Regions from separate parts of the Pseudorhodoplanes sp. genome, predicted to be linked through region 2. Evidence: predicted binding sites of a transcription regulator. Region 2 holds the regulator's gene; each other region holds the start of a gene.
The links. Region 2 encodes LexA, which represses DNA repair genes until DNA is damaged. Its sites were predicted from a motif close to TGTTCNNNNTGTGTTCNG; they were not measured.
Positions count from the first base shown of each region.

Region 1: the regulator LexA is predicted to act here: its motif matches at 2,033-2,050, upstream of AC5I5I_RS02895 (ImuA family protein).
Region 3: the regulator LexA is predicted to act here: its motif matches at 1,936-1,953, upstream of AC5I5I_RS19625 (DNA recombination protein RmuC).
Region 4: the regulator LexA is predicted to act here: its motif matches at 1,829-1,846, upstream of AC5I5I_RS23240 (single-stranded DNA-binding protein).

Region 1 is NZ_JCABZI010000001.1:594,546-598,755, forward strand. It holds gene AC5I5I_RS02885 (MFS transporter) at 1-147, opposite strand, end outside; gene AC5I5I_RS02890 (sensor histidine kinase) at 322-1,908, shown strand; gene AC5I5I_RS02895 (ImuA family protein) at 2,085-2,876, shown strand; gene AC5I5I_RS02900 (Y-family DNA polymerase) at 2,794-4,210, shown strand, end outside.
Region 2 is NZ_JCABZI010000004.1:37,317-41,526, forward strand. It holds gene AC5I5I_RS06805 (ComEC/Rec2 family competence protein) at 1-1,381, shown strand, start outside; gene lexA (transcriptional repressor LexA) at 1,364-2,059, opposite strand; gene AC5I5I_RS06815 (molybdopterin molybdotransferase MoeA) at 2,192-3,403, opposite strand; gene moaC (cyclic pyranopterin monophosphate synthase MoaC) at 3,406-3,888, opposite strand; gene trpC (indole-3-glycerol phosphate synthase TrpC) at 3,892-4,210, opposite strand, start outside.
Region 3 is NZ_JCABZI010000013.1:275,490-279,699, forward strand. It holds gene AC5I5I_RS19620 (alpha/beta hydrolase) at 1-487, opposite strand, end outside; gene AC5I5I_RS19625 (DNA recombination protein RmuC) at 702-1,904, opposite strand; gene AC5I5I_RS19630 (peptide deformylase) at 2,231-2,746, shown strand; gene fmt (methionyl-tRNA formyltransferase) at 2,800-3,732, shown strand; gene truA (tRNA pseudouridine(38-40) synthase TruA) at 3,732-4,210, shown strand, end outside.
Region 4 is NZ_JCABZI010000019.1:86,077-90,286, reverse strand. It holds gene ligD (DNA ligase D) at 1-1,790, shown strand, start outside; gene AC5I5I_RS23240 (single-stranded DNA-binding protein) at 2,011-2,502, shown strand; gene AC5I5I_RS23235 (DUF2269 family protein) at 2,649-3,125, shown strand; gene AC5I5I_RS23230 (DUF2306 domain-containing protein) at 3,133-3,531, shown strand; partial or broken gene ipdC (indolepyruvate/phenylpyruvate decarboxylase) at 3,565-4,210, shown strand, end outside.

The DNA of each region.
Region 1 (4,210 bases), on a different contig from region 2:
AGCGCCCGACAGCGCACCCGCGAGCGTGACCTCGAGCCCGTCGAATATCCAGGTGATGCCGAGCGCCACGACCACCAGCGTGTGGAACCGGCTCCAGGGCAGCCGGTCGAGCCGCGCAGGTATGTCGGTCTCGACAACTTCGCTCATTTCGGCATGCGTCCCGTGCACAACGGCCGGGGTTCTAACCAATCTTTGTCTGGACGGTTCCGCAAAAATCTGGCGCTTTGCGGCGGCAGGGTGGGCCTGACGGATAATCCTCGATTCATGCCACGACGCGAACGCGTGACCTTACCGCAGCGGACGGTATCGAGAGCCCTGCTCATGCTCCTGACGGTGGGCGGCGCGCTGCTGTCCATCTACGCCGCGCGCGAGGAGTCGCAGCAATATCGCGCGCTGGAGCGGCTTCGCATCGGCGAGGTGGTGGATGCGCATTTCTCGGCGGTGAGCGAGCATCTGCAGGAGCGCGCCAATCTGGCGAAGACGGTGTCACGGTTTTTCCTCCCGCCGCCGCTGCGAACACCCACGCCACTTGGAACTTTCGGCATGCGGGCGGTCGGGCTGGCCGACGATCTCGCCACCGTCGGCTGGCTCCCCGAAGTCAACGCCACAGATGCCGGACAGGTGCTGGATTCTCTGCGGGCGTCCGGCGCTCCCAATCCGACCCTGCGCGCGGGCAACGGACAGCCGATCGATCCGGCGACACTCGACCGGCCGATGTTCCCGGTTGTCGATATCGCACCTGCGCATAACCGGTTCGCGGTCGGAATCGATGCCGGTTCCTTTCCCGACCGGCTGACGGCGATCCTCAAAGCCAGGCAATCGCATGAGGTGACGCGCACGCGGCCGGTCCAGCTCCTGCAAGCGCCGGATGACAGAGCATTGCTGCTCTATGCGCCGATCTTCGATGCCGAGGACCGCTTCATCGGCGTGATGGGCTTCGGCTTTCCGATCGACCGGCTGTTCCGGACCGCGCTGGCCGACGCGAAAAGCCCCGCCGGCACCGCGCTCAACGTTTATTCGCACGGGCTGGACGAACCGCTGTTCAGCCTGCCCTCCGATAACGAGATGGGGCGGCCGACGCTGTTCGAGCGGACCATGGATTTCGGCCAGGGCGAACTGAAATTCGTCTATGCAGTGCCGCGCAACCTTCAGCGCGAAGGATTTCTGCGCGGATTGAGGATCGCGGGCGCCGGCATTGCGATGACGCTCGGCGCCGTGTTCATCATGGGCTTCGTCACCCATCGCGCGGCGCTGCTGTCGGACGAGGTCGCCTCGCGCAAATCCGCCGAGGAGCGGCTGAAAGTCCTGATCCATGAACTGAACCATCGCGTGCGCAATGTGATGGCGGTGACGCAGGCGGTGGTGCGGCTCAGTTTCACGCCCGGCCTCAGTCTGTCGGAAATCCAGAAGACCTGCGAAGGGCGGCTGCAGGCGCTGGCCAAGGCGATGTCGATCCTCACCGCCAGCGACTGGAAAAGCGTCGGCCTGCGCAGCCTGATCTCGGACGATATCCTCCCCTTTGCCGGCCGCATCGAGATGGAAGGGCCTGACATCGCGTTGCGCGCGCGGACCGCGCAGACCTTCTCGCTCCTGCTCTACGAGCTTGCCACCAATGCCGCCAAGCATGGCGCGCTGTCGGTGCCGGAGGGACGCGTGACGCTGCAATGGTGGATCGACAATCTCGGCGGCGATCCGCTGTTTCACCTGCACTGGAAGGAGAGCGGCGGCCCGGTTGTGGACACGCCGACGCGCAGGGGGTTCGGCGAATTGCTGGTGCGCCGCATCGCACCGCGCGACATGGCCGGCAAGAGCGAGGTGCGCTACGCGCCTGAGGGTTTCGAATACCAACTGCAAGCGCCGTTGCGGGAACTGATCGACACGAAATCGGCGGCGAAGACGGTGGCGTGACAGGGTCCCCCTTGGCGGGTGATCCTCCTCGATGGGCGAACCCGAGGCTTTCGAACCTCCAAGCCTGTTCCTCCGGAACCTTCTCATTTTCTCCTTGCCAAGCGGACCAAAGCCCGGAATCTATAAGAACAAATAGAGAACTTATCGCTTATCCTGCGAGGCTCCTGGAGCAGCTGATGACCGGCGCGCAAGCCCCGGATGCGCTCGCGCGCCTCCGGCAGACCATAGAGAATACTCAGTCTTATCAATATGATAAGGCTGCGCGCCCGCTGTCGCTTGGGCTCGGCGGGCCGGACGCCCTGCTGGGCGGCGGGCTCGCCCGCTGCGCCCTGCATGACATCTCGCCTGTCGCCCCCATCCATCTGGGCGCCGCGACGGGCTTCGCCCTGGCGCTGGCGGCGTTGTCTGGCAAGGCGGGTGCCGGCAGGGCGGGTACGGGCGGCCGGGAGACGCTGTTCATCCAGACCGACATGGCCCGGTTCGAAGCCGGTGCGCCTTACGGCATCGGCCTCGATCTGTTCGGGCTGCCGTCGCGGCGGCTGCTGGTGCTGCGGGCGCGGCGCCCGATCGACGCGCTGTTCGCGATGGAGGAAGCCCTCAAATGCCGCGGCATTGGAAGCGTGATCGCCGAAATGCCGGACGATGCCGCCGACCTGACCGCCACGCGGCGGCTGTCGCTCGCCGCCCGCACCCATGACGGCATCGGTTTCCTGCTCCGGCATCGGTCCACATCGGCGCCGAGCGCCGCGATGACGCGCTGGGAGGTCGCGGCAAGCTCAGGGCCGCGCGACGCTTTCGGCGGCGTCGGCACCACCGCCTTCCTGCTCTCTCTGGTGAAGAACCGGCGCGGTCCCTGCGGCGGTTTTCGTATTGCGTGGAGTCATGATGAGCTCGCATTCGTCGAGGCGGATCCTGTCGCTGTGGCTGCGGCGCCTGCCGACCGACCGGCTGACGCGGCAATCGCCTGAGCGTGCCGGCCAGCCGCTGGCCGTGGTCGCAACGGTGCGGTCGGCACGGCAGATCGCAGCGCTGAACGACGAGGCGGCACGGCTCGGCCTGCGCGCCGGGATGGCGCTCACCGACGCGCGCGCGATGTATCCGCAGCTTGCGGCGATCGATGCCGACGACGCAGCCGACGCGGCAACGCTCGCGCATGTCGCCGACTGGTGCGACCGCTATACGCCGCTGATCGGGCTCGATCCGCCGGATGGCTTGTTCCTAGACATCAGCGGTTGCGCGCATCTGTTCGGCGGCGAAGAAGCGTTGCGACGCGATCTGGTGCGGCGTCTGGCGGCGCAGGGATTCCATGCGCGCGCGGCGATTGCCGATACGCCGGGATGTGCCTGGGCGGTGGCGCGATATGGCGTTGCTGTCTCTGACCGGGACTCACACTCCGTTCCTTCCCGCGCAAGCGGGGATCCAAACTCTTACAGCGACTCCTTGCTGCGCGATTCTGGGTCCCCGCTTTCGCGGGGACGAGCGGAGGAGGGAGATGCGCAACGTATCGTCTCCACACTGCACTCTCTTCCCCTCGCCGCCTTGCGCATCGATCCGAAGATCGCCGCTCCTCTTGCGCAAAGCGGCCTCAAGACCATCGGCGACGTCATCGACATGCCGCGCGCGCCGCTCGCCGCCCGCTTCGGGCAAGGTTTCGTGCGCCGCATCGATCAGGCGCTCGGCCGCGAGGACGAGCCGATCGTGCCGCGTCTGCCGCTGCCGTCCTTTCTGGCCGAGCAGCGCTTCGCCGATCCGATCGGACGCGAAGACGATGTGCTCGGCACCGTCGTTCATCTCGCGCAGGAACTGGCTCGCGCGATGGAGCGGCACGGCAAGGGCGCGCGGCGTTTGCAGATCGCGTTGTTTCGCACCGACGGCAAGGTGGCGCGCATCGACATCGGCACCTCCGAGCCGCTGCGCGATCCCGATCGCATCAGGCGGCTGTTTCTCGACCGGCTGGCGGTGATCGGAGATGAGGCCGATCCCGGTTTCGGCTTCGACATGATCCGGCTGTCGGCACTCGCGGTGGAGGATTTCGATCCGGTGCAGGCCGGACTTGTTCAGACCGGACTTTTAGGCGATCCGGCGCGCGAGACTGCGCATCTGGTCGACCGGCTGATTGCGCGCTTCGGCGCCGACCGGGTGCAGCGTCTTGTTCCGCAAGACACGCATATCCCGGAATTCGCGAGCGTCGCCGCGCCGGCGCATCTGCGGCAGCAGGCTCAAACGGCTTCGCATGATTTCGTACAGGACAGCCACATCCCGGCGCGGCCGATCCGGCTGTTCGAGCGACCCGAACCGATCG
Region 2 (4,210 bases):
GATCTCCGGCTATCACATGGCCGTGGTTGCCGGCATCGCCTTCTTCACGTTCCGCGCCGGCCTCGCGTTCTTCCCTTCGATTGCCAGCCGTTACCCAATCAAGAAATGGGCGGCGCTGGCGGCTCTGTGCATGGCGGCATTCTATCTGCTGCTGTCCGGTGCCGAAGTCGCGACCCAGCGCGCCTTCATCATGACGGCAATCGTGTTGATCGGCGTGATCTTCGACCGGCCGGCCCTGACGCTTCGTACGATCTGCGTCGCCGCCTTGGTGCTGCTCGCGATCTCGCCGGAGGCAATTGTCCATCCGAGTTTCCAGATGTCGTTTGCGGCCACGCTCGCGCTGATCGCGGTGTACGAGCGCGGACTGCCAATCATGTCGGCCGAGCCGGGCACGCCCTTTGCGGCCCGGATGGCGTTATGGGGCGGACGGGAGATCGCGGCGCTCGTCATTGCGTCGCTTGTCGCGGGGTCTGCGACGACACTGTTCGCCGCCTATCACTTTCACAGACTGGCGCCTTATGGCGTGCTGGCAAATCTCTTCGCGATGCCGGCGGTGTCGATCTGGGTGATGCCGGCTGGCATTCTCGGCCTGATCGCACTGCCGTTCGGCTTCGACCGGCCATTCTGGTGGCTGATGGGCGAGGGCATCGAGTGGATGATCGTTGTCGCAACCTGGGTTGCCAGTCTGCCCGGCGCCGTCGGACGGATCCCGGCTTTCGGCGTTGGCACCCTGCTGATCGGCGCTGCCGGGCTGGTGGTGATGTGCCTGTTGCGATCGCCGCTGCGGTGGACCGGCGCGGCGATGGTCGCGCTTTGTATCGTGTTTGCCTGGAGGGCACCGCGACCGGACATCCTTGTGTCGGCCGACGCAAGCATGGTGGCGGTCCGCGATGCCGGCGGAGTCTTGCGGGTCATGGCCAGCCGCCGCGACGGATTCGTCCTGCGTGAGTGGCTTGCCGCCGATGGCGATGCCAGAACCGACAAGGACGAGTCGCTGGCGGAGGGCATTCGCTGCGACCTGGCGGGATGCGTTGCACGGCTGGCCGACGGCCGCGCCGTCGCGCTGTCGCTCAGCGCGGAGGCGCTGATGGAGGATTGCACTTCGGCGGTTTTTGTCGTGACCGCGCGCAACGCTCCGCCGGTTTGCGCCGCGTTGCTGATCGACCGCACTCGCGCGCGCGCTCATGGTGCGGCCGCGGCCCGCTGGGATGGCGGCATGTTCGTGCAGGAGAGCACGCGGCCGCCAACCTACGACCGGCCTTGGGCCCGCGCTCCTGCGGCAGTGGCTACGATCCCCGCACGCCCGGCCCCGCCGCGCGACGCGACACCGCGGCCGGCCGATCTGGAAGCCGACGACGGTCCGTCAGTAACGCCGGAATAGTCCCACCAGTTTGCCCTGAATCCGGACGCGGGTCGGCGGCAGGATACGGACTTCATACGACGTGTTAGCCGGTTCAAGTGCGATGGAAGCGCCGCGCCTGCGAAACCGTTTGAGGGTCGCTTCCTCATCGTCGATCAGGGCCACGACGATGTCGCCGGTATCGGCGGCCTCGGACTTGCGGATCAGCACCGTATCGCCGTCGAGAATGCCGGCATCGACCATCGAATCGCCGCGCACTTCGAGCGCGAAGTGATCGCCCGAGGTGAGCAGGTCCGGCGGCACATTGATGGTGTGGCTTTTGGTCTGGATCGCCTCGATCGGCGTGCCCGCCGCGATTCGGCCCATCATCGGCACCGCGACGGGGCGGCCGCCATCGTCTTCCGACGCGGTTCGCACCCGGCCGAGATTGCCCTCGATCACGCTCGGGGTGAAACCACGGCGGGGCGTGCTGCCCTGGTTGACCGAATCCGGCAGCTTGATCACCTCGATCGCGCGCGCGCGGTTCGGCAGGCGCCGGATGAAACCGCGCTCCTCCAGCGCCGTGATCAGCCGGTGGATGCCGGATTTGGACCGCAGGTCGAGGGCGTCCTTCATCTCGTCGAAGGACGGCGGAACGCCGGCTTCCTTCAGACGCTCGTTTATGAATCGCAGAAGCTCGAACTGCTTGCGGGTCAGCATTCAGGTGTCTCCCGGACAGCGTCAGGATCGTGGAACAATCCCAAGAGATACGAAACAAATCATGAACGAACACTATATGTTCGATATGTGTTCCGCAACCCCTTAATTTGACGTGAAGAAAGCGGGAGATGCCTAAAGGGGAAGCTTCAGGATAACACAGGGTGAACCGGCGGGCGCGGGCGATGCATGCGGTTCGCGGATCACGAGGCAATCGGCATCGGCCAGAATGCGGGTCATCGACGAATCCTGGGTCGGGAACGGAGTGGCCACCAGCGCGCCGCGCGACGACCGCGACAGGCGGGCTCGCAGGTAATCGGCACGCTCGTCGTTCTCGGGCAGGTCGCAGCCGAGCAGGCCATGGTCGAGGGGGATCGAGACGTCGGTTCGGCCGGTCAGGGTGCGCAGCAGCGGCACCAGAAACAGCACCGCGCAGACGAAGGCCGAGACCGGATTGCCCGGCAGGCCCAGCACATGAATCGGGCCGAGCCGGCCATGCATCAGCGGACGCCCCGGCCGCATCGCAATCTTCCAGAACGACAGGTCCATGCCTTCCTGCTTCAGGGCCTGCTGCACCAGGTCATAGTCGCCGACCGAAGCGCCCCCCATGGTGACGAGCACGTCGGCCCGCCGCATCCGCGCATCTTGGATCGCTGCAACGGTATCGGCCACGGTGTCGCGGGCGATGCCGAGGTCGCTGACATCGGCGCCTTCCTGGCGGGCCAGCGCGGCAACCGAATAGCCGTTCGAATAGACGATCTGACCCGGGCCGGGTTGGCGTCCGGGTAGCACCAGCTCGTCACCGGTGGCGAGCAAGGCGACGCGCGGCTTGCGGTGAACCGGTAGGATCGGGTGGTTCATCGCCGCCGCAAGCCCGAGATCGCGGCCGCTCAGGACGCGGCCGCGCGTGAGCAAGGTCTCCCCCTGCTTGAAATCCAGTCCGGCGGCGCGGATATGGCGGCCCTTCCGCGGCACCTCGGTGACGATGACGTTGTCGCCGTCGCGGCGGGTGTCTTCCTGCACCACGATGGTGTCGGCGCCGGCGGGCAACTCGCCGCCGGTGAAAATCCGCGCCGCCTGTCCCGGTCTCACCTCGCCAGTGAACGGCCGTCCGGCCGCGACCTCGCCGATGACTTTCAGATCGGTCGGCGCGCTGGTGATGTCCTCGGAACGGACCGCATAGCCATCCATCGCCGACACATCGACCGGCGGCTGGGTCCTGAGTGAGCGGACATCGTCAGCGAGGACGCGGCCATGCGCTTCGGTGATCGGCACGCGTTCGCTCGGCAGCGCACTCGCTTGCGCCAGCACGCGCTGCAAGGCGTCGGCAACGGGCAGGAGCGCCATATTCACGTCGCCCGGTAGGGACCGGATTTGCCGCCGGTCTTTTCCACCAGATGCACGCCTTCGATGCGCATGCCGCGCTCGGCGGCCTTGACCATGTCGTAGATGGTCAGGCACGCGACCGACACCGCGGTTAGCGCTTCCATTTCCACGCCGGTCGGTCCGGTCACCTTCACGCTGGCGCGCACGGCAATGCCGGGCAGCGCTGGGTCGGGCGTGAGGTCGACGCTCACCTGCGACAGTGCGAGTGGATGGCAGAGCGGGATCAGTTCGTGCGTGCGCTTGGCGGCCATGATGCCGGCGATGCGCGCGGTGCCGAGCACGTCGCCCTTCTTGGCATTGCCCGACATCACGAGGTCGAGCGTGGCCTTGCTCATCACCACGCGGCCTTCCGCGACGGCGACACGCTCGGTCGCCGCCTTGTCGGAGACGTCGACCATATGCGCTTCGCCGGATGGCCCGAGATGGGTGAGCACCTTGTCGGACATGGCTTAGCCCGCCGCCGCGCGGGGCTGGGGCCGAGCAAGCAGCGAACGCGTTGCCTCGGCCACATCGTTCGCGCGCATCAGGCTCTCACCGATCAGGAATGTGGAGATACCGACCGTCGACAATAGGGCGAGATCGGCCGGCGTGAAGATGCCGCTCTCGCCGACGATCAGCCGGTCGCGCGGGACCTTCGGCGCAAGCGCCATACTGACATCGAGTGATGTCTCGAATGTCCGCAGATTGCGGTTGTTGATGCCGAACAGCCGCGACTTGAGCTTGAGCGCGCGGTCGAGTTCGGCCTCATCGTGGATTTCGATCAGTACG
Region 3 (4,210 bases), on a different contig from region 2:
GTGAATAATTCGCGCTTTCGCGGTCGTAGGTATAGGACCGCAGCCGCACATCGCCGCGCGAGGGCCAGGTGAACAGCACCGGCACGGCCTCGGCCTTGGAGTCATGCGCGATCTGGGCGAAGCGGTAGACGGCATCGTCGAACCGGTTGTTGAAGCCGTGCACAAAGATCAGCACGCGCGGATGACCGGTCCTGCGCGCGGTCGCGGCGATCGACGCGGCGAAGGCCTTCTGATCGATATAGTCGGCCGAGACCGTCATGAAATTGCGCTTGGGGTCGCCGGGCAGGGCGTCCGGCCACTGCACATGCCCGATCTTGCGGTCGGCATCCGGCGGGATCGATACGGTGATGGCCGCGTAGGACATGGCGTCGGCGCGGTCGCCGCCGAACATTTCGCCAGGATCTTCGACGGATTTCTTGCGGGTGGTCGCGACCAGGATCGGAACCTGCGTGGTACCGGCGACCTGTTCCTTCATGGGAATCAGCACGCCCTGCGCCGGGCGGTTGGCGCAGCCCGCACACAAAACTGTCGCCGCCAGCGCGGCGAAAACGGCAATCCCCCTCAACACAATGTCCACCCCGAACGCATTTACCAAGCGTTAACCACGGGTCAATCTAGCCCAAGCAACCGCGCTTAACCAGCCGCCCGCCGCCGTACCCGGGTGCCACTGAAGGGGTTGCGGTATCTGATGGTTAACGGCGTTATTCCGCCGCGACCACGCGCCGGGCGCCGACCGGGTTCGGAAGCACGACGCTGCTCTGGTCGTCGCCGTCGTCGAACTCGACGTCGCGGATGCGGGAGCCGCGCCGCTCCAGCTTGTCGGTCGAGACCACGATCTGCTTGATGTCCTCGGTCGCCTGGCCGAAATGCGCCTCGAGCTTGCGCACGCGTTCGCGCAGCCGCTTGAGGTCTTCCATGAAATGCCCGACCTCGGCATGGATCTTGTCGGCGGCCTCGCGCATGCGGGCATCGCGATGGATCTGCTGGATCACCTGCACCGCGAGCATCAAGAGCGAGGGCGATACGATGACGACGCGCGAGCGAAACGCGCGCTGGATCAGGTCGTCGAACTGGTCGTGCAATTCGGCATAGACCGATTCCGATGGCACGAACATCAAGGCGAGTTCCTGGGTCTCGCCGGGGAGCAGATATTTGCCGGCGATATCGGCGATGTGCTTGGTCACGTTCTGGCGCAGCATGCGCCCGGCGATCATGCGCTCGTCGTCGGTCTTGGCGTCGCGGAAGGCGGTGACCGCTTCCAGCGGAAATTTCGAGTCGATCACCAGCGGCCGCTGGTCGGGAAAATGGATCACGCAATCCGGCCGCGTTGCATTCGACAGCGTGAACTGGAATTCGAACGAGCCCTTCGGCAGCCCGTCCTGGATGATCATTTCCATGCGGCCCTGGCCGAAGGCACCGCGCTGCTGCTTGTTGGACAGGACGCCCTGCAGCGACGTCACCTGCGAGGCGAGCGCGGTGATGTTCTTCTGCGCCGAGTCGATGACCGCGAGCCGTTCGTTCAGCCGGTTGAGATTTTCGCCGGTCTGCTGCGTGGTGTGCTGGATCGACTGACCGATGCGGTGGGTGACGGTGTCGAGCCGCTCGGAAAAGGCTTTCTCGAATTGCGACTGCCGGTTCGCCAGCATGTCGCCCATGGCGCGCACGAGCCCGGTGGTCTCGGCCTGCAGGCGGCGAAGCTCCGCCATCCGGGCCTCGTTCTCCTCCGCCTCCAGGCGCTCGGCTTCGGCGGCCTCTTCGGCCCGCCGCCGGCGTCGCCCGATCAGCAGGATCGTGACCCCGATGGTGGCGGCGAGGATGAAGGCGCAAACCGCGGCAATGACCGCGACCACCAAGAGCGGGTCGAGGCCGGCGAGCCGGTCGCGGATCAGAGCGAAAATGTCCATCCGCCCCTTTTAGCACGATTCGGAATACGTCAAGAACAAAAAGAGAACTTATGGCCGGGGGCGCTGAAGCCGCGATCCTTTCCCTCTCCCCGTGAAACGGGGAGAGGGTGGCGAGGACCGGAGGTCCGAGCCGGGTGAGGGGCTCGTGTTTTCGTCTTGGCGATCAGCCCCTCACCCGCCTCGCATACGCTCGGCACCCTCTCCCCGCAGGCGGGGAGAGGGAAGGACGGCAGTGCGCGGGGAGAGGGCGCAATGTCGGGGCGGGAGAAGGAGGGGCCAGCGAAGAACGAATTGACCGCGCCTGTCCCAATAATTACATCGCGCGCATGGCCCTGCGCGACATCCTCATCCTGCCCGACAAGCAACTCCGCCTCGTCTCCAAGCCGGTGGCGACGGTCGACGCGTCCATTCGTGCGCTCGCCGACGACATGCTCGAGACCATGTATGACGCGCCGGGCATTGGACTGGCCGCGATCCAGATCGGCGAGCCGCTGCGCCTCGTGACGATGGACCTGTCGAAAAAGGACGATGAGAAAGCGCCGCAGGTGTTCATCAATCCGGAGATCACCTGGTCGTCGGAGGAGATGAACCTGCATGAGGAAGGCTGCCTCTCGATCCCGGAATATTACGAGGACGTCGAGCGGCCGGCCAAGGTGCGGATCAGATATCTGGACATTGACGGCAAGGCGCAGGAGGTCGAGGCGGACGGCCTGTTCGCCACCTGCATCCAGCACGAGATCGACCACCTCAACGGCGTGCTGTTCATCGATCATATCTCGAAGCTGAAGCGCGACCGCGTCATCAAGAAATACACCAAGATGGCCAAGCAGGGCGCCGACTAGTCGCTCACCGTCTTCCCTCTTCCCGCAAGCCGGGAGAGGGAAAGGACCAATCCATGCCGCTCCGCCTCATCTTCATGGGCACGCCGGATTTCGCGGTGCCAACGCTGATCGAACTCGCGGGCGCGGGCCATGAGATCGTCGCGGTCTATACGCGTGCGCCGAAGCCGGCCGGTCGTGGCATGGAATTGCAGGATACGCCGGTGGCGCGCGAGGCCAAGCGGCTCGGCCTCACCGTGTTAACGCCAAAGACGCTGCGTACCGAAGCGGCACAGGCGGAGTTTGCATCGTTCGGTGCCGATGCTGCGGTGGTGGTGGCCTATGGCCTGATCCTGCCGAAGCCTTTGCTCGACGCCGTGCCGCTGGGTTGTTTCAATCTGCATGCATCGCTGCTGCCGCGCTGGCGCGGCGCCGCGCCGATCAATCGCGCGGTGATGGCGGGCGACGCTCAGAGCGGCGTCACCGTGATGAAGATGGACGAGGGGCTCGATACCGGCGGCATGGCGATGATCGAGCGCGTCGCCATCGGTCCCGACATGACCGCGGGCGATCTGCATGACCGGCTGGCCGCAATCGGCGGCGACCTGATGCATCGCGCGCTCGGCGCGCTGGAGCGCGGCTCGCTGCAGATCGTGCCGCAGCCAGCCGACGGCGTGACCTATGCCGAGAAGATCAGCAAGGCCGAGACCCGGATCGACTGGGCCAAAGCTGCGCGCGATGTGCACAACCACATCCGCGGGCTGTCGCCGTTTCCGGGCGCCTGGTTCGAGATGCCCGACGAGAAGACTCCGGTGCGGGTCAAGGCGCTGCGTTCGACGCTGGCTGCCGGACATGCCGCGCCCGGCACAGTGCTGGACGACAATCTCACCATCGCCTGCGGTGAAGGCGCAATCCGCATCATCGAATTGCAGCGCGCCGGCAAGCAGCCGATGAAGGCAGACGAGTTTCTGCGCGGGAACAGGCTGTCCCGCGGCGCGGCTCTGCGCTGATGCCCCGCTACAAACTCCTCATCGAATATGACGGCGCGCCCTATCGCGGCTGGCAATACCAGGCCGATGCGCCGAGCGTGCAGGGCGCGATCGAGGACGCGATTGCGCGCTTCGACGGCCAGCGCGTCACCATACAAGGCGCGGGCCGCACCGATGCCGGCGTGCATGCGCTCGGACAGGTCGCGCATTGCGATCTGCGCAGCGAGCACGACGGCGGCACGGTGCGCGATGCGCTGAATTTTTATCTGCGGCCGCAGCCGGTCGCGATCCTCGCCGCCGAGCGGGTCGGCGACGATTTCAATGCGCGGTTCTCGGCGACCAGGCGGCATTATCTCTATCGCGTGGTGAACAGGCGGCCCGATCTGGCGCTCGATCTCGGCCGTGCCTGGCGGGTGGGACGGCCGCTGGATATCGCGGCGATGCGCGCGGCGGCGACGCGGCTGATCGGGAATCACGATTTCACCACCTTCCGCTCGAC
Region 4 (4,210 bases), on a different contig from region 2:
TGCCGGCGCTGCAAAGCCTTCCCTGTCAAACAGCGCTACTGGACGGGGAGATCGCGGTCGCCGACGCGAAAGGTCATACCGATTTCGGGGCGCTGCAGGATGCGTTGTCGACCGGCCAGGGCAGCCTGACCTATTACCTGTTCGACCTGCTGGAGCTCGACGGCGAGGATCTGCAGCGGCGTCCGCTCACCGAGCGCAAACAGAAACTGCGGGCTTTGCTGAAAGGCGTCGCGGCGCCGCTGGTCTATTCCGATCACGTCGTGGGCAACGGAGCCGAAGCGTTCGCGCAGGCCTGCGCCATGAAGCTCGAAGGGCTGATCTCCAAACAGGCCGACGCGCCGTATCGCTCCGGCCGCACCCGAAGCTGGCTGAAAAGCAAATGCGGCTTCGAGCAGGAATTCGTCATCATCGGCTGGCGGCCCTCCGACAAGGCCGGTCGCCCTTTCTCATCTCTGTTGCTGGCTTTGCGCGAGGGCGACACCTTCCGCTATGCGGGCCGGGTCGGCTCTGGCTATTCGGGCGAGGGGCTCGACAGTCTTTCAAAGCAGTTCAAGACGCTGGCGCGCAAGACGCCGCCGGTGCCCGATGTGCCGCGCGATATCGCGCGCCATGCGCGGTTTCTGGAACCGAAGCTGGTGGCGGAGATTGCCTTCCGGGGATGGACGCGGGAGGGGCTGGTTCGTCAGGGCTCGTTCAAGGGGCTGCGCTCCGACAAGCCGGCCACCGAGGTGGTGAAGGAGGCGCCGGTGCCACGGCAGGAGGCGACGCAAAGCGCGAAGAAGAAGCCAGCGGCCAGGAAGGCGGCCGGTGCGAAAACAACCGCGAGCAAGAAGACCACGGTTCGCAAGGCCCCTGCGAAAACACGGGTCAGCAAGGTGCGCAAGGCGGTCAGCCCGCGCGTGGTCTCGTCGGTGCGCGACGGCGCCGAGGAGATTGCCGGCGTCCGCGTTACCCATCCGGACCGCGTGATGTATCCCGATTGCGGGATCACCAAGCGCGACGTGATCGCGCATTATCTCTCGATCGCCGACCTGATGCTGCCGCATGTTGCCGACCGTCCCTTGAGCCTGGTGCGGGCGCCGCGCGGCGTCGGCGGCGAGACGTTCTACCAGAAGCACGCATCGGACGGCTGGCCGGACGAATTCAAGGCGATTTCGATCCGCGAGAAATCCGGCAGCGACCGCTATCTCTATATCGAGGACGAGCGCGGCCTGGTGGCGGCGGCGCAGATGAGCGTGCTCGAACTGCATATCTGGTGCTGCCATGTCGACGCGGTCGAGAAACCGGACCGGCTGGTGTTCGATTTCGATCCCGACGAGGATCTTGATTTCGGTCATGTGCGCGCCGCCGCCAAGGACATGCGGGCGATGCTCAAAGAGATCGGGCTGCAATCCTTCCCGATGGTGACAGGCGGCAAGGGCGTGCATGTAGTGGTGCCGCTGAAGCCCGGGCACGATTGGGACGTGCACCGCGAGTTCGCAGAAGCGCTGGCGCGGGTGATGGCCGAGCGCGAGCCGGAGCGCTTCATCGCCAACATGTCCAAGGCCAAGCGCCGCGGAAAGATCTTCGTCGATTATCTGCGCAACCAGCGCGGCGCCACCGCGATCTCGCCATTCTCGACCCGTGCTCGCAAGGGTGCGCCGGTGGCGGTGCCGGTATCATGGGAGAAGCTGGCGCGGCTCGATAACGCGCATCCGGTCGCGGTCGGCGAGGCGCGGAAATTCATCGGCCGTAGCGACCCCTGGCCGGGCTATTTCAAACTGCGGCAGGCCTTGCCGAAGCTCAAATAACGCGCGCGGTCAGGTTGCGCGGGCGAGCGCGCCATGATAAGAACAAACCATGAACTTTGGGGTTTCGCCCATATTTCGGGGATTGAACCTCTGGACAACGCGCCCAGTTGTGGAAAAGGCCCGATGGCGCCGAGTTGCACGGGTTTGCGGCTGGGCTTCGCTCTAGGGTGCAGAGACTTTGGAAGGCGCGATTGCGCCGTGTTCGGAACGGGAGAATGTGATGGCGGGTTCGGTCAACAAGGTGATCCTTGTGGGTAATCTCGGCAAGGATCCGGAAATGCGGCGCACCCAGGATGGCCGGCCGATCGCCAATTTTTCGTTGGCGACGTCGGAAACCTGGCGTGACAAGAATACCGGTGAGCGTAAGGAAAAGACCGAATGGCACCGCGTCGTGGTGTTCAACGAGGGTCTGTGCAAGGTCGTTGAGCAGTACGTGAAAAAGGGCTCGAAGCTCTATATCGAGGGCGCGCTGCAGACGCGCAAATGGACCGACAAGGACGGCGTCGAGAAATACTCGACCGAGGTGGTGCTGCAGGGCTTCAATTCGGTGCTGACGATGCTGGACAGCAAGGGTGGCGGCGGCGACCGGGTGTCGGATTACGGCGGCGGCAGCGATTTCGGTTCGAGCGGACCGAGCAGCGGCGGCGGATCGCGCAAACCCGCGATGGCGGGCGGCGGCGGCCGCGACATGGACGACGAGATTCCGTTCTGATCGTTTTCGTGTAGCGAACCGGATTTTTCGTCCGATCATTTCCCCGCCCGGGCCCACGCTTCGGGCGGCCCGAGTTTAAACTTCGGCGGGAATCCAGCATGTTGAGCTCTGGGTTCCCGCTTTCGCGGGGACGAGCGGGGATTAAGTTGCCCGAGCTCTACCATCTGCTGAAACTGGCGCACATTCTCGGTGCGGCGGTGCTGTTCGGCACGGGCATCGGCATCGCGTTCTTCATGCTGATGGCGCATCGATCACGCAATGTCGCGGCGATTGCGGCGACCGCCACCATCGTGGTGATCGCGGACGCGGTCTTCACGGCGAGTGCGGCGGTTGTGCAGCCAGTCACCGGCATCTGGCTGGCGTATGTTGCCGGCTATTCGCTGCTCGACTCGTGGATGGTCGCCGCGGTCGCGCTCTATCTGTTCGTCGGACTGTGCTGGCTGCCGGTGCTCCGGTTCCAGAAGCGCATGCGCGATCTTGCGCTGACGGCGCTGGCAAGCGGGACCTCGCTGCCAGCGGATTACGATCGTTATTTCCGTTACTGGTTCATTCTCGGCTGGCCGGCCTTCGGGGCCATGATCGCGATCTTCTGGCTGATGATCACGCGTCCGCAACTGTGGTGAAGCCATCATGACACTCGAGCCGCTGCTGAGCGCTTCGCCCGCAATCCAGATTCACACGGCCGCAGCGCTGTCGGCCTTCGCGATCGGCCTGGTGCAGTTCGCGTCGCCGAAGGGTACGCTGCCGCATCGGACGGTCGGATGGGCCTGGGTCGCGCTGATGGCGACGGTGTGCGTCACCGCGTTCTTCATTCATGAATTGCGTGTATGGCACGAATGGAGTCCGATCCACTTGCTGGCTGTCTTTACGCTGGTAATGCTGCCAGTCGCGGTCTGGCATGCGCATCGGCATCAGGTCGCGAGCCACAAGCGCGCGATGACGTCGCTGTTCCTCGGTGCGCTGGTGATCGCGGGCATCTTCACGCTGTGGCCGGGCCGGATCATGCACAGGGTGGTGTTCGGGAGCTAGCGGTGTCGGTGGCGGCATGCGAGACTTTCTCTCATGGCCACGCTTGCAACCGTTCTCCTGCGCGCGCTGAAGGCGCATGGCGCCCGTGAAATCTTCGGCATCCCGGGCGACTTCGTGCTGCCCTTCTACAAGGCGATCGAGCAGTCACGGATCCTTGCGCATTACGAATTGAGCCACGAACCTGCGGTCGGTTTCGCGGCGGACGCCGCGGCGCGGTTCATGGCGGCATCGGCGTCGCGGTCGTCACATATGGCGCCGGAGCCTTCAATGTCGTCAACGCGGTTGCTGGCGCCTATGCCGAACGCTCTCCAGTGGTGGTGATCGCAGGCGCGCCCGGCGCGCTGGAGCGGCAGAGCGGGCTCCTGCTGCATCATCAGGCGCGGACTGTGGATACCCAGCTTGCGGTGTTCCGCGAAATCACCTGCGACCAGGCGGTGCTGACCGATCCGGCAACCGCGCCGGCCGAGATCGCGCGCGTGCTGCACAATGCGCGCGAGCGCGCGCTGCCGGTCTATATCGAAATTCCGCGCGACATGGTGGACGTCGAATGCGCTCCGGTGCGGGAGCTGAAGCGGCCGCGCGTCGATGCTGCGGCTCTCGACGAATGCGTCGACGAGATCATGTCCCGCCTGCGCGCGGCGAAACGCCCGGTGCTCGTGGTCGATGTCGAGATCCGCCG